DNA from 3 places in the Clostridium sp. CS1-1 genome. Region 1 is predicted to be linked to each of the others. Evidence: riboswitches for the same ligand, from Rfam matches in the RefSeq annotation. Region 1 holds a riboswitch; each other region holds the start of a gene.
What was found. A riboswitch is a leader RNA that binds a small molecule or an ion and turns the genes downstream of it on or off. The one in region 1 is predicted to bind thiamine pyrophosphate.

Region 1 (3,285 bases):
AGATTATGGGAGAGGTAAAAATGATTATAGATGCACACACTCATTTGGATCACTATAGTGAAAAAGATTTAAGGAGAGCAATAAAAGAAATAAATAAAAATAAAATACTAAGCATAGCAAATGCTATGGATGTAGAGTCATATATGAAAAATAAACAAATATCCAATATGAGTCCGTACATAATTTCTACTTTTGGAATACATCCTTGGAAAGCTAAAGGTTATGAGAAGGATCTTCAAGAACTCATACCTTATATAGAGGAAACAAAAATAATAGGTGAGATAGGACTTGACTTTTTCTGGGTAGAAGATAAAGAAAGCTTTGAAGCACAAAGGAAGGTATTTGAATTTTTTCTAAGTGAAGCTAAAAGGCTAGATAAGGTTATAAATATTCACACCAAAGGCGCTGAGGAGGAAGTTTTAAATTTGCTAGATAAATACTCCCTAAATAGAGTAATAGTTCATTGGTATTCAGGACCCAAAGATATTTTACTCAAAATGATGGAGAGAGAGTATTATTTTACAATAAGTTCTGAACTCCACTATTCGGATACTATAAGGGAGATAGCAAAACTTATACCCCTAAATAGAATATTTGTAGAGACTGACGGCCCAGGTGGAGAGGAATGGCTAAGCAGAAGTATGGGGATGCCAACTCTAACTAAACAGATAATGACAAGTTTATGCAAAATGCATAAGATTACTTTTAAAGAATTAGAAGAACAGATGTACAGTAACTTTATAAATTTAGTTGGTTCAAAAATGTTAATAGATTTAGAGAGTAACTGGAAAGATAGATAAATGTTAAATATAAATTTGTCAATCAAAAGCTGACATAAAACGCACACTGTTAATACTTTCTTTTGCGATAAAATTTGGTATAATTTAATAGAATAAATAACTTTAAGAAATAACTATTTTAAGGAGTGACTTAAATGATACGTAATTATAAGGACTATTTACCTAAAATACACGATAATGGCTTTGTAGCAGAAAGTGCGGAAATTATAGGAAAAGTAATCTTAGAAGAGGAAAGTAGTATATGGTTTGGTGCTGTACTTAGAGGAGATTGTAATTCTATACATATAGGAAAAGGATCTAATATTCAAGATAATTGCACAGTACATGTAGGTGAGGAGAATACTGTAGAAATAGGCGAATATGTTACTGTTGGACATAATGCAATTATACATGGATGCAAAATTGGAGATAATTGCTTAATAGGTATGGGATCTATTATTTTAAATGGTGCAGAGGTAGGAGAAGAAACAATAGTAGGTGCAGGAAGTCTTGTAACTGCTGGAAAAAAGATACCTTCAGGAGTTCTATGCATGGGATCTCCAGCAAAAGTTATTCGTGAATTAACTGAAAAAGAGAGAGAGCATATCAGAGAGTCTGCAAAATTTTATTTAGACGAATCTAAAGAGTATAAAAATAGCAAATAAAGTGCAAGCAGAAAACCCAAATATCCGATTTGGTGCAAATTTCTTTCATAGAGTGCGAGGGAGTATTAGAGCGGGTAGCCATCAGATAAATAAAAACTATTAGACTGAGTAATCATTTTATTAGAATTGTCAGTGTTAACGTAAAGTTAAGGAGGATGGCCTAACACCCGAAAGGTTTGACATATTTATTTATAAAATGATATACTTATTAATGTTAAAAGGTCTTATTATAATAAACAAACTGGGGGAGGCAATAGTATTGTCTGAGAGGAAGCTATAGGTTTCGACCCTTATAACCTGAATTGGATAATGCCAACGGAGGGAATATAGTTAAAGTTTAATTTTGCTATTTTAACCCTTTTCCGCAATTGGAGAAGGGTTTTGTGTATTTGAGTGATAACGAGCTTTGAATATGTAATTAGTAACATCTTTATAACAATGATTGTATTTAATATAGTAGTAGCTAATGGCGAATAACAAAGTAAACATAAAACTATTTTTCTAAAGATATTATAGGATGTGTAAAGAATGAAAGCTAATAATAAATTAATAAATAGAACTATATCTGCTATTTTTCAGTTGGTACTCATATTCATATGGCAGATAGTGGTGGACAAAGGTGGAATACCAAAGTACATACTTCCCTCGCCAAAGGATATATTAATTACTCTCTTTGAGGTAATGCCTAATTTGAAACCTCATATTTATGCAACTTTGCAGGAAGCTCTCTTAGGTTTCTTACTTTCCGTAGTTTTTGCAGTTATACTTTCCGTACTAATGGATAGCATAAAAATAATAAAAAGTTGTTTGTATCCAATACTCGTTGTTTCCCAAACCATACCAACCATAGCCTTAGCACCAATATTTATTATTTGGTTTGGTTTTGGAATGACTCCAAAAGTTATAGTTGTTATTATGATGTGTTTTTTCCCTGTAGTTATTAGCCTTGTAGATGGACTAGAATCTGTCGATACAGATATGCTTAGCCTTATGGATATAATGAAGGCTACCAGACTCCAGAAATTTGTTTACGTCAAATTCCCTAGTGCATTAAGTTCATTTTTTTCTGGACTTAGGATTGCTGCTACTTATAGTATAATGGGGGCAGTAGTAGGCGAGTGGCTTGGTGGAGAAAAAGGTTTAGGAATTTTTATGGTAAGAGCGAAGAATGCGTATGCTTTAGATAAAATATTTGCGGCTATAATTGTAATAATAATACTAAGTTTAGCATTATTCGGATTTATGTATGTACTTCAATATATTTTTATGCCGTGGCAGAGAAAAGTTAAAGAAAGAAAATAATTTTATGGAGGTAAGTTTTATTATGAAAGGAAAAAGAATCCTAACAATCATAACATCATGTTTATTGACTGCTTCTATTTTTGCGGGATGTTCTTCAGCGAATAAAGCCCCACAAAATAGTACTGCAGATAAGAAAGAACTAACTAAAGTAAAGGTGATACTTGACTGGACGCCTAATACTAATCATACGGGCTTATATGTAGCTAAAGATAAGGGGTATTACAAAGAGGAAGGTTTGGATGTGGAAATAATTCAACCTTCTGAAGGAGCAGTTGGAAATCTGATAGCAGCTGGAAAGGGAGATTTTGGAGTAAGTTACCAAGAAGACTTAACTTATGCTAGAACATCAGATACTCCTCTTCCGATAAAAGCAATAGCAGCTATAATCCAACACAATACTTCGGGCTTTGCAGCTCCTAAAAATAAAAATATAAAGACTGTAAAAGATTTTGAAGGAAAGACTTATGGTGGCTTCGGATCACCTTCTGAGAATGCTGTGTTAGAAGCAATTATGAAAAAAGAGGGTGCCGACTTTGGTA
Region 2 (3,285 bases), 350 kb from region 1:
CCTTAGTTCTTATTCCTCTATTTGTGCCAATTGGAGAGCCTAAAGGCATAACCGCTGCTGCACCAGCATCTACTAACCTTCTTGCATCCATTAAATCTGGGTTCATGTATGGAAGAACTACAAATCCTTCCTTAGCTAAAACTTCTGTTGCCTTTATAGTCTCTAAGTTATCTGGCAGAAGATATTTGTTATCAGATATTACCTCGATTTTTACCCAATTACCACAGCCAGCTGCTCTTCCCAATCTTGCAATTCTTATAGCTTCCTCTGCATTTCTAGCACCTGAAGTGTTTGGAAGTAAAGTAACATTCTTATCTATAAAATTTAATATGTTATCATCCTTAGAATTTAAATCAACTCTTCTTAACGCCACGGTAATAACCTGTGATCTGGAACTCTCCAAAACCTTTGGTATTAATTCATTAGTTGAATACTTTCCTGTCCCCACAAATAATCTACTATTTAACTCTGTACCACCTATTATTAATTTATCCATTATTAAACCCTCCGTAATATTTTATATAATACTTCCAACTCATTAAAAAATGACTTCTTTAGCCCTTTCATAATTCCTAATGTATTTCTATTGAACTTTGCGTATGAATTCTTTACATCTTATTCTTCTCCTAGTATTATTCTCAAAACTGCATTTGCTTGATGATTCGCTGCAATGGCAACTCTAGGCGCCATTAGTCCACAGCCTGGCTTGGCCTCATTTTCTCCATCACCAATTAGATAAAAATTATCTTTTATTTTTCTTGTAACAATTGAATTACTTGGGAAATATCCTGCCATTCCTGAAGCTGATACAATTTTTTTATCTTCCATTTTACTTAGAACTTCATTAACCAACACTGCTTTACATATTGGATTATCAAAGGCCTCAACTACTATGTCTACATCTTTAAAAATGTTATGTATATTAGTCTCATCTAAAAACACATCTCTCTTTTCAACTTTTACAAATGGATTACAATCTTTTATTAATTGTTCAAGAGCATCTGTCTTTTTCATTCCCAAGTGCTTTATAAAATACTGCTGCCTATTTAAATTACTTGGCTCTACAACATCAAAATCTACCAAAAGTAACCTCCCTATTCCAATTCTCGCTAATGAAATTGCTACGTTTGATCCAAGTCCACCTAGACCAGCTATACCAACACTACATTTTTTTATTTTTTCATGTACATAGGGTGTGTGCCTCGATAAAAGCATAGCCTCCATGTCTTCTTCCTCTGGTATCTCACCTCTTTTTATAAAAACCAAGTTATCGTTTTCCTTTAATTGGCAATCTTCTTTTATAATAAAACCGTTATATATAACTATATCAGCATCCTTTTTTATAATATTCTTTAACTCAAGGGCAGTGATACCTTTTTCCACCTCTTGTTTTCTTTCGTTTATATAGATATTCATTTTAGCCGCCTCCAACAAATCTGATTATCTCAACTTTTGATTCAGTTCTTAGTTTTTTGGTAGAAAATTCATCCTTATCAATTATTTTTAAATCCGCTTCAACTACTACTTTTTGTATGTCGAGTTCTAACTTCTCGAGCATTTCACGAACTGTGATTCCATCCTCAAAATTCATATTTTCTCCGTTTATAATCATATTATGTTCCTCCTCTCTAAAACCAAAATAAAAAGGGAAGCATTAAAATGCTTCCCTCATATCCTAACAGGATATATCCTTATATAGTTTAATAAATAGATAGTTTAATAAATAATTATACATCTAAGTAGTTTTTATGCATTCAAATGCTTCTAAATACAATTACTCTAAATATATAACGTGATAATAGACTATCTGACTTCTTTCCCTACGTTGGCATTATCCAAATCAGGTTATGAGGGTAAGGAATAACATTCCACTCTCAGCCTATTATTACAGGCTCCCCTAAATCATTAAATTGTTATTGGCTTTAATTTGAATTTACCACAAACTAATACTAAAGTCAACTAACACAGTTCATAGAAAAAGTGGACTATTTTTACATCTTCATAAAATCTACATACACTTAAGTTAAAATATAATTATTTTACGCACTTTATTCTGTTTTCCTTCACTCTAAAATATTTATGAGTTTTAAGATTTTAGCACTGCTATCTAATCCGATAATGATACATTCCCTTTTATCTTGCTATTTACTCCATTTAAGAATTGGAGTTCTTGCTGCTTTAACTTCATCCAATCTCTTTACAATAGTATTATTAGGAGCTGACTTAACTAGTTCAGGATCATTACCTGCCTCCTCAGCAATTTTAATCATGACATTGACGAACTCGTCAAGTGTCTCAAGTGCCTCTGTTTCAGTTGGCTCTATCATAAGCGCCTCATGCACAATTAGTGGAAAATAAATTGTTGGAGGATGATATCCATAATCAAGCAATCTCTTTGCTACATCTAAAGTTGTTACATGATTTTCTTCACCTTTTAGACCACCTAGTACAAACTCATGTTTGCAAATATCATCTATAGGTAAATTGTAATACTCTTTTAGTTTTACTCTTAGGTAGTTCGCATTTAATACCGCCGTTTCACTTGCCTTTTTTAACCCTTCTGCACCCATAGTTAATATATATGTGAATGCTCTAACCATAACTCCGAAGTTACCGTAAAAGCTTTTCACTTTTCCTATGGAATAAGGTCTATCATAATCTAAATAATATACTTCTCTATTCTTTGATATCACTGGCTTTGGTAAAAATTCTACTAAATCTTTTTTAACACCTATAGGTCCACTTCCTGGCCCTCCGCCGCCATGTGGAGTGGAAAATGTTTTGTGTAAATTTAAATGGCATACATCAAAGCCCATATCTCCCGGCCTTGTTTTGCCCATAATAGCATTCATATTAGCTCCATCATAATAGAGCAATCCTCCTACTTCATGAACAAGTTTTGCTATTTCTATAATATTTTTTTCAAATAGCCCTAATGTACTAGGGTTAGTCAACATTAATCCAGCTATTTCATCATTTAGAACAGCTTTTAAACTCTCTATATCTACTGCTCCAGTGGTTTCTGACTTTACTTCTATAACTTCAAAACCTGCTACTGATGCAGATGCAGGATTTGTACCATGAGCTGAATCAGGAACTATAATTTTTTTTCTTTTAAAGTCTCCTCTTTTTTCATGATATGCCTTAATAATCATAAGACCTGATAACTCCCCATGAGCTCCTGCGGCTGGTTGAAGAGATACACTTTCAAACCCAGCTATCTCTCCAAGTTTTTCACCAAGCTCATACATTAGTTTTAAAGCACCTTGTACAGTATCCTCTGGT
Region 3 (3,285 bases), 1.9 Mb from region 1:
CCATCTTTGTTTATAATGACCATTTCTCCTGGTTCAACATCTCTTATAAACTTTCCTCCAAGAGAAGTTAATGCACAGCTTTCAGAACAAATAACATATGCTTCATCTAACTTTCCAATGCACAGAGGTCTTATTCCATCAGGATCCCTAACTCCAATCAAGCTATCCTCAGTTAACAATACAAAGGAATATGCACCTTTTAAAGGCCTTAATCCATTGATAATTGTATTGACATCAGTTTCTCTGTTTAGATTTTCTCCTATAAGCTTTAAAATAACCTCTGAGTCTGTAGTAGTTTTAAAGTTTATCCCCAATCTACTTAATTGTTCTTTTATTTCATCAGCGTTAAGCAAATTCCCGTTATGAGCAATTGCAACTTGTCTAGAGTTAAACTCTTGTAAAATAGGCTGAGCGTTATCTTTATTACTATCTCCTGTAGTGGAATACCTAACATGTCCTATTCCTATTTGCCCAAAAGTATTTATCAGATTTTCTTTACTAAAAACTTCAGAAACTAGCCCAATACTCTTATGGCACTTTATTGTATTTCCATCAGAAAATGCAATCCCTGCACTCTCCTGTCCCCTATGCTGTAGTGCATAAAGTCCATGATAGATTATCTTACCTATATTTATGTCTTCCCTTGAGAAAACTCCAAATACACCGCACTCTTCTTTAAGCTTATCTTCTGAACCTAAACAAATGCCCAATCTTCCAATAGCAGATTTAATCATTTAGTCATCATCTCTTAAAATATTTAGGTTTTTGCCACTCATTACTTTATTCATATTTCTAGCAGCACACATTTTTCCACACATTGTGCATGTATGCTCATCCTCTGGCATTGACTCTTCTCTATATCTTCTTGCTTTTTCAGGGTCTATAGCTAAACTAAACATCTTTTCCCAATCTGATCTAGCTTCACTCATAGCGTTATCCCAATCTCTTGCACCTTTAATTCCTTTTGCTATATCTCCAGCATGTGCTGCAATCTTTGTTGCAATAATTCCTTCTCTCACATCTTCTAAAGTTGGAAGCCTTAAATGCTCAGCTGGTGTTACATAGCATAGGAAATCTGCCCCTGAAGCAGCTGCTATTGCTCCACCAATTGCAGAAGTAATATGATCATAACCTGGAGCTATATCTGTAACTAAAGGTCCTAACACATAAAAAGGTGCGTTGTGGCATAGTTTTTTTTCAAGCTTCATATTAGCTGCTATTTCATCCATGCTCATATGACCAGGTCCTTCTACCATAACTTGTACATTTCTTTCCCAAGCTCTTTTTGTTAGCTCTCCAAGTATCATTAGCTCTTTTATTTGGCTCGCATCGGAAGAATCTGCTATACAACCTGGACGACAAGCATCACCTAAACTTATAGTTACATCGTATTTTTCACATATATCTAGAACTTTATCATAATGTTCGAAGAATGGATTCTCTTTACCAGTTAGTTCCATCCAAGCATACATTAAAGCTCCTCCTTTAGATACTATGTTAGTTAGTCTTTTATTTCTTTTGAATACTGCTGCAGTTTCCCTATTGATTCCTGCATGAATAGTCATGAAGTCTACTCCATTTTGTGCATGTTTTTCAATTACGTTTAATAAGTCATCTGCAGTTAAATCAGTTAACTCTCTATCATAAAAACCTACTGCATCATAAATAGGTACTGTTCCAATCATTGCTGATGATACCTCTACAAGTTTTTTTCTAAATTCTTCTGTTTTACCAAAGCAGCTTAAATCCATTATAGCCTCAACTTTCATGTCTATTGATAATCTAACTTTTTCTAATTCATCATCTATACTATTACAATCTTTTGAAACACCTAAATTTACGTTAATTTTTGTTCTAAGTCCTTCACCTACACCTTCTGGACTTAAAGATATATGATTTTTATTAGCAGGTATTGCAACTCTACCCTCTGCTACAAGTTCCATTAATTTATTTACTTCCATATTCTCTTTTTTTGCTACTATTTCTATCTCTTTTGTAACTATACCTTTTCTAGCCGCATCCATTTGTGTTGTGTAATTCATATTCTCTATCTCCTTTATAATTTTTTTAAAATAGAGTAACACTAGATAAAATAAAAAAGGAAGCTAATATAAGCTCCCTCATAAACACTTCATTAATAGAAAATACAATATTAGAAATTCGCATTTTTATTAACTATATAAAGTACTTCCCTACGTTGGTATGATCCAAATCAGGTTATGAGGGTCAGAACTAGTAGTTCTATCTCAGCCCATCACATGGGCACCCCTAGTGTTATTCAATTTTGATTACATGAAAATTATAGCATAATTGTTATTGTTCTGCAATGTATAAATATAAGCTTAGCCGATGATTATTAAATCTTTAATTATTTTACTCTTCTATCCTTGGCTTTTCAGGTGCACAGCCAGGTTTTTTAACCTCAGAAACCATGGAAAGCTTAGTGAGATAATAGCATTCTTCTCTGTACATATGGTCAGTCATTAAAGGCTTTAAGTCTCCTAATAACTTTTTTTCTAAAATTAGCTTTTCCAAATCCTTAAGGAATTTTTTAAAAGTATTCATTTCCTCTTCTGCATCTTCATTAAGTTTGCTTAAAGCTGGAAACTTAAATAGCCCTGTTCTCATGTATCCTTTCATTTCAAGAGACTTTTGATGTAGCTTATCAAAGCTTTTTCGAAATTTCATACTCTTTTTAATAAACTCTTGTTCTGCCATATCAAGAGAGCTTGCTATCGAAGCAGCATGACCTGACCCGTCCAGTAACCATAATTTATGATAATGTACTGGATTCAATAAATAAGGTTGCTTGTTCATAATACAATAAAGAATAAATAAGTACTCTTCCACCTCGTTAACCATATGATTTATAAAAGTTGGGGGTAGATTAATTTTTATTTTACCGATTAAATGCTCTTTAATAAGATATAGTTTAAAAGAACGTATTTGACAAGCTGCATTATACGCTAAGTTATTTAACTTATTTAACTCCTCGGTACTGAGATCCATTCTAGCATTATTCAAAAGATTGTCAAATAAGTTCTTAAAATAATTCGCCTTTTGTATATTACTATTTTCTTCTGGAGATAAAGCTCCTAAAATAAATCTTGAATGATCTCCTAAAACCTGAAGCCAAAAACGATGTTCAAACAATGTCTGACTTTTCAAATCATTGATTTTCAAAATATGCCTCCTAAAAAAAGTTCCTCAGTATATCATATTATGCAATCAATTTAAATGTGTTCCATTTTTTTCATTTAGCAAAATGCTACTTGGATTCCTTCC

Region 2: linked by a shared signal. The riboswitch ahead of thiS (sulfur carrier protein ThiS) and the one ahead of AC0N0V_RS15250 (ABC transporter permease) in region 1 are both predicted to bind thiamine pyrophosphate.
Region 3: linked by a shared signal. The riboswitch ahead of thiC (phosphomethylpyrimidine synthase ThiC) and the one ahead of AC0N0V_RS15250 (ABC transporter permease) in region 1 are both predicted to bind thiamine pyrophosphate.

What each region holds. Positions count from the first base shown of each region.
Region 1 covers NZ_CM148680.1:3,277,144-3,280,428, reverse strand. Annotated here, with positions in the region: gene AC0N0V_RS15260 (TatD family hydrolase) at 21-800, shown strand; gene AC0N0V_RS15255 (gamma carbonic anhydrase family protein) at 935-1,444, shown strand; TPP riboswitch at 1,678-1,785, shown strand; gene AC0N0V_RS15250 (ABC transporter permease) at 1,973-2,746, shown strand; gene AC0N0V_RS15245 (ABC transporter substrate-binding protein) at 2,769-3,285, shown strand, end outside.
Region 2 covers NZ_CM148680.1:2,929,699-2,932,983, forward strand. Annotated here, with positions in the region: gene AC0N0V_RS13740 (thiazole synthase) at 1-496, opposite strand, end outside; gene thiF (sulfur carrier protein ThiS adenylyltransferase ThiF) at 616-1,416, opposite strand; gene thiS (sulfur carrier protein ThiS) at 1,418-1,612, opposite strand; TPP riboswitch at 1,801-1,909, opposite strand; gene gcvPB (aminomethyl-transferring glycine dehydrogenase subunit GcvPB) at 2,142-3,285, opposite strand, start outside.
Region 3 covers NZ_CM148680.1:1,341,108-1,344,392, reverse strand. Annotated here, with positions in the region: gene purF (amidophosphoribosyltransferase) at 1-734, opposite strand, end outside; gene thiC (phosphomethylpyrimidine synthase ThiC) at 735-2,042, opposite strand; TPP riboswitch at 2,173-2,280, opposite strand; gene AC0N0V_RS06045 (DUF2935 domain-containing protein) at 2,374-3,183, opposite strand; gene thrB (homoserine kinase) at 3,258-3,285, opposite strand, start outside.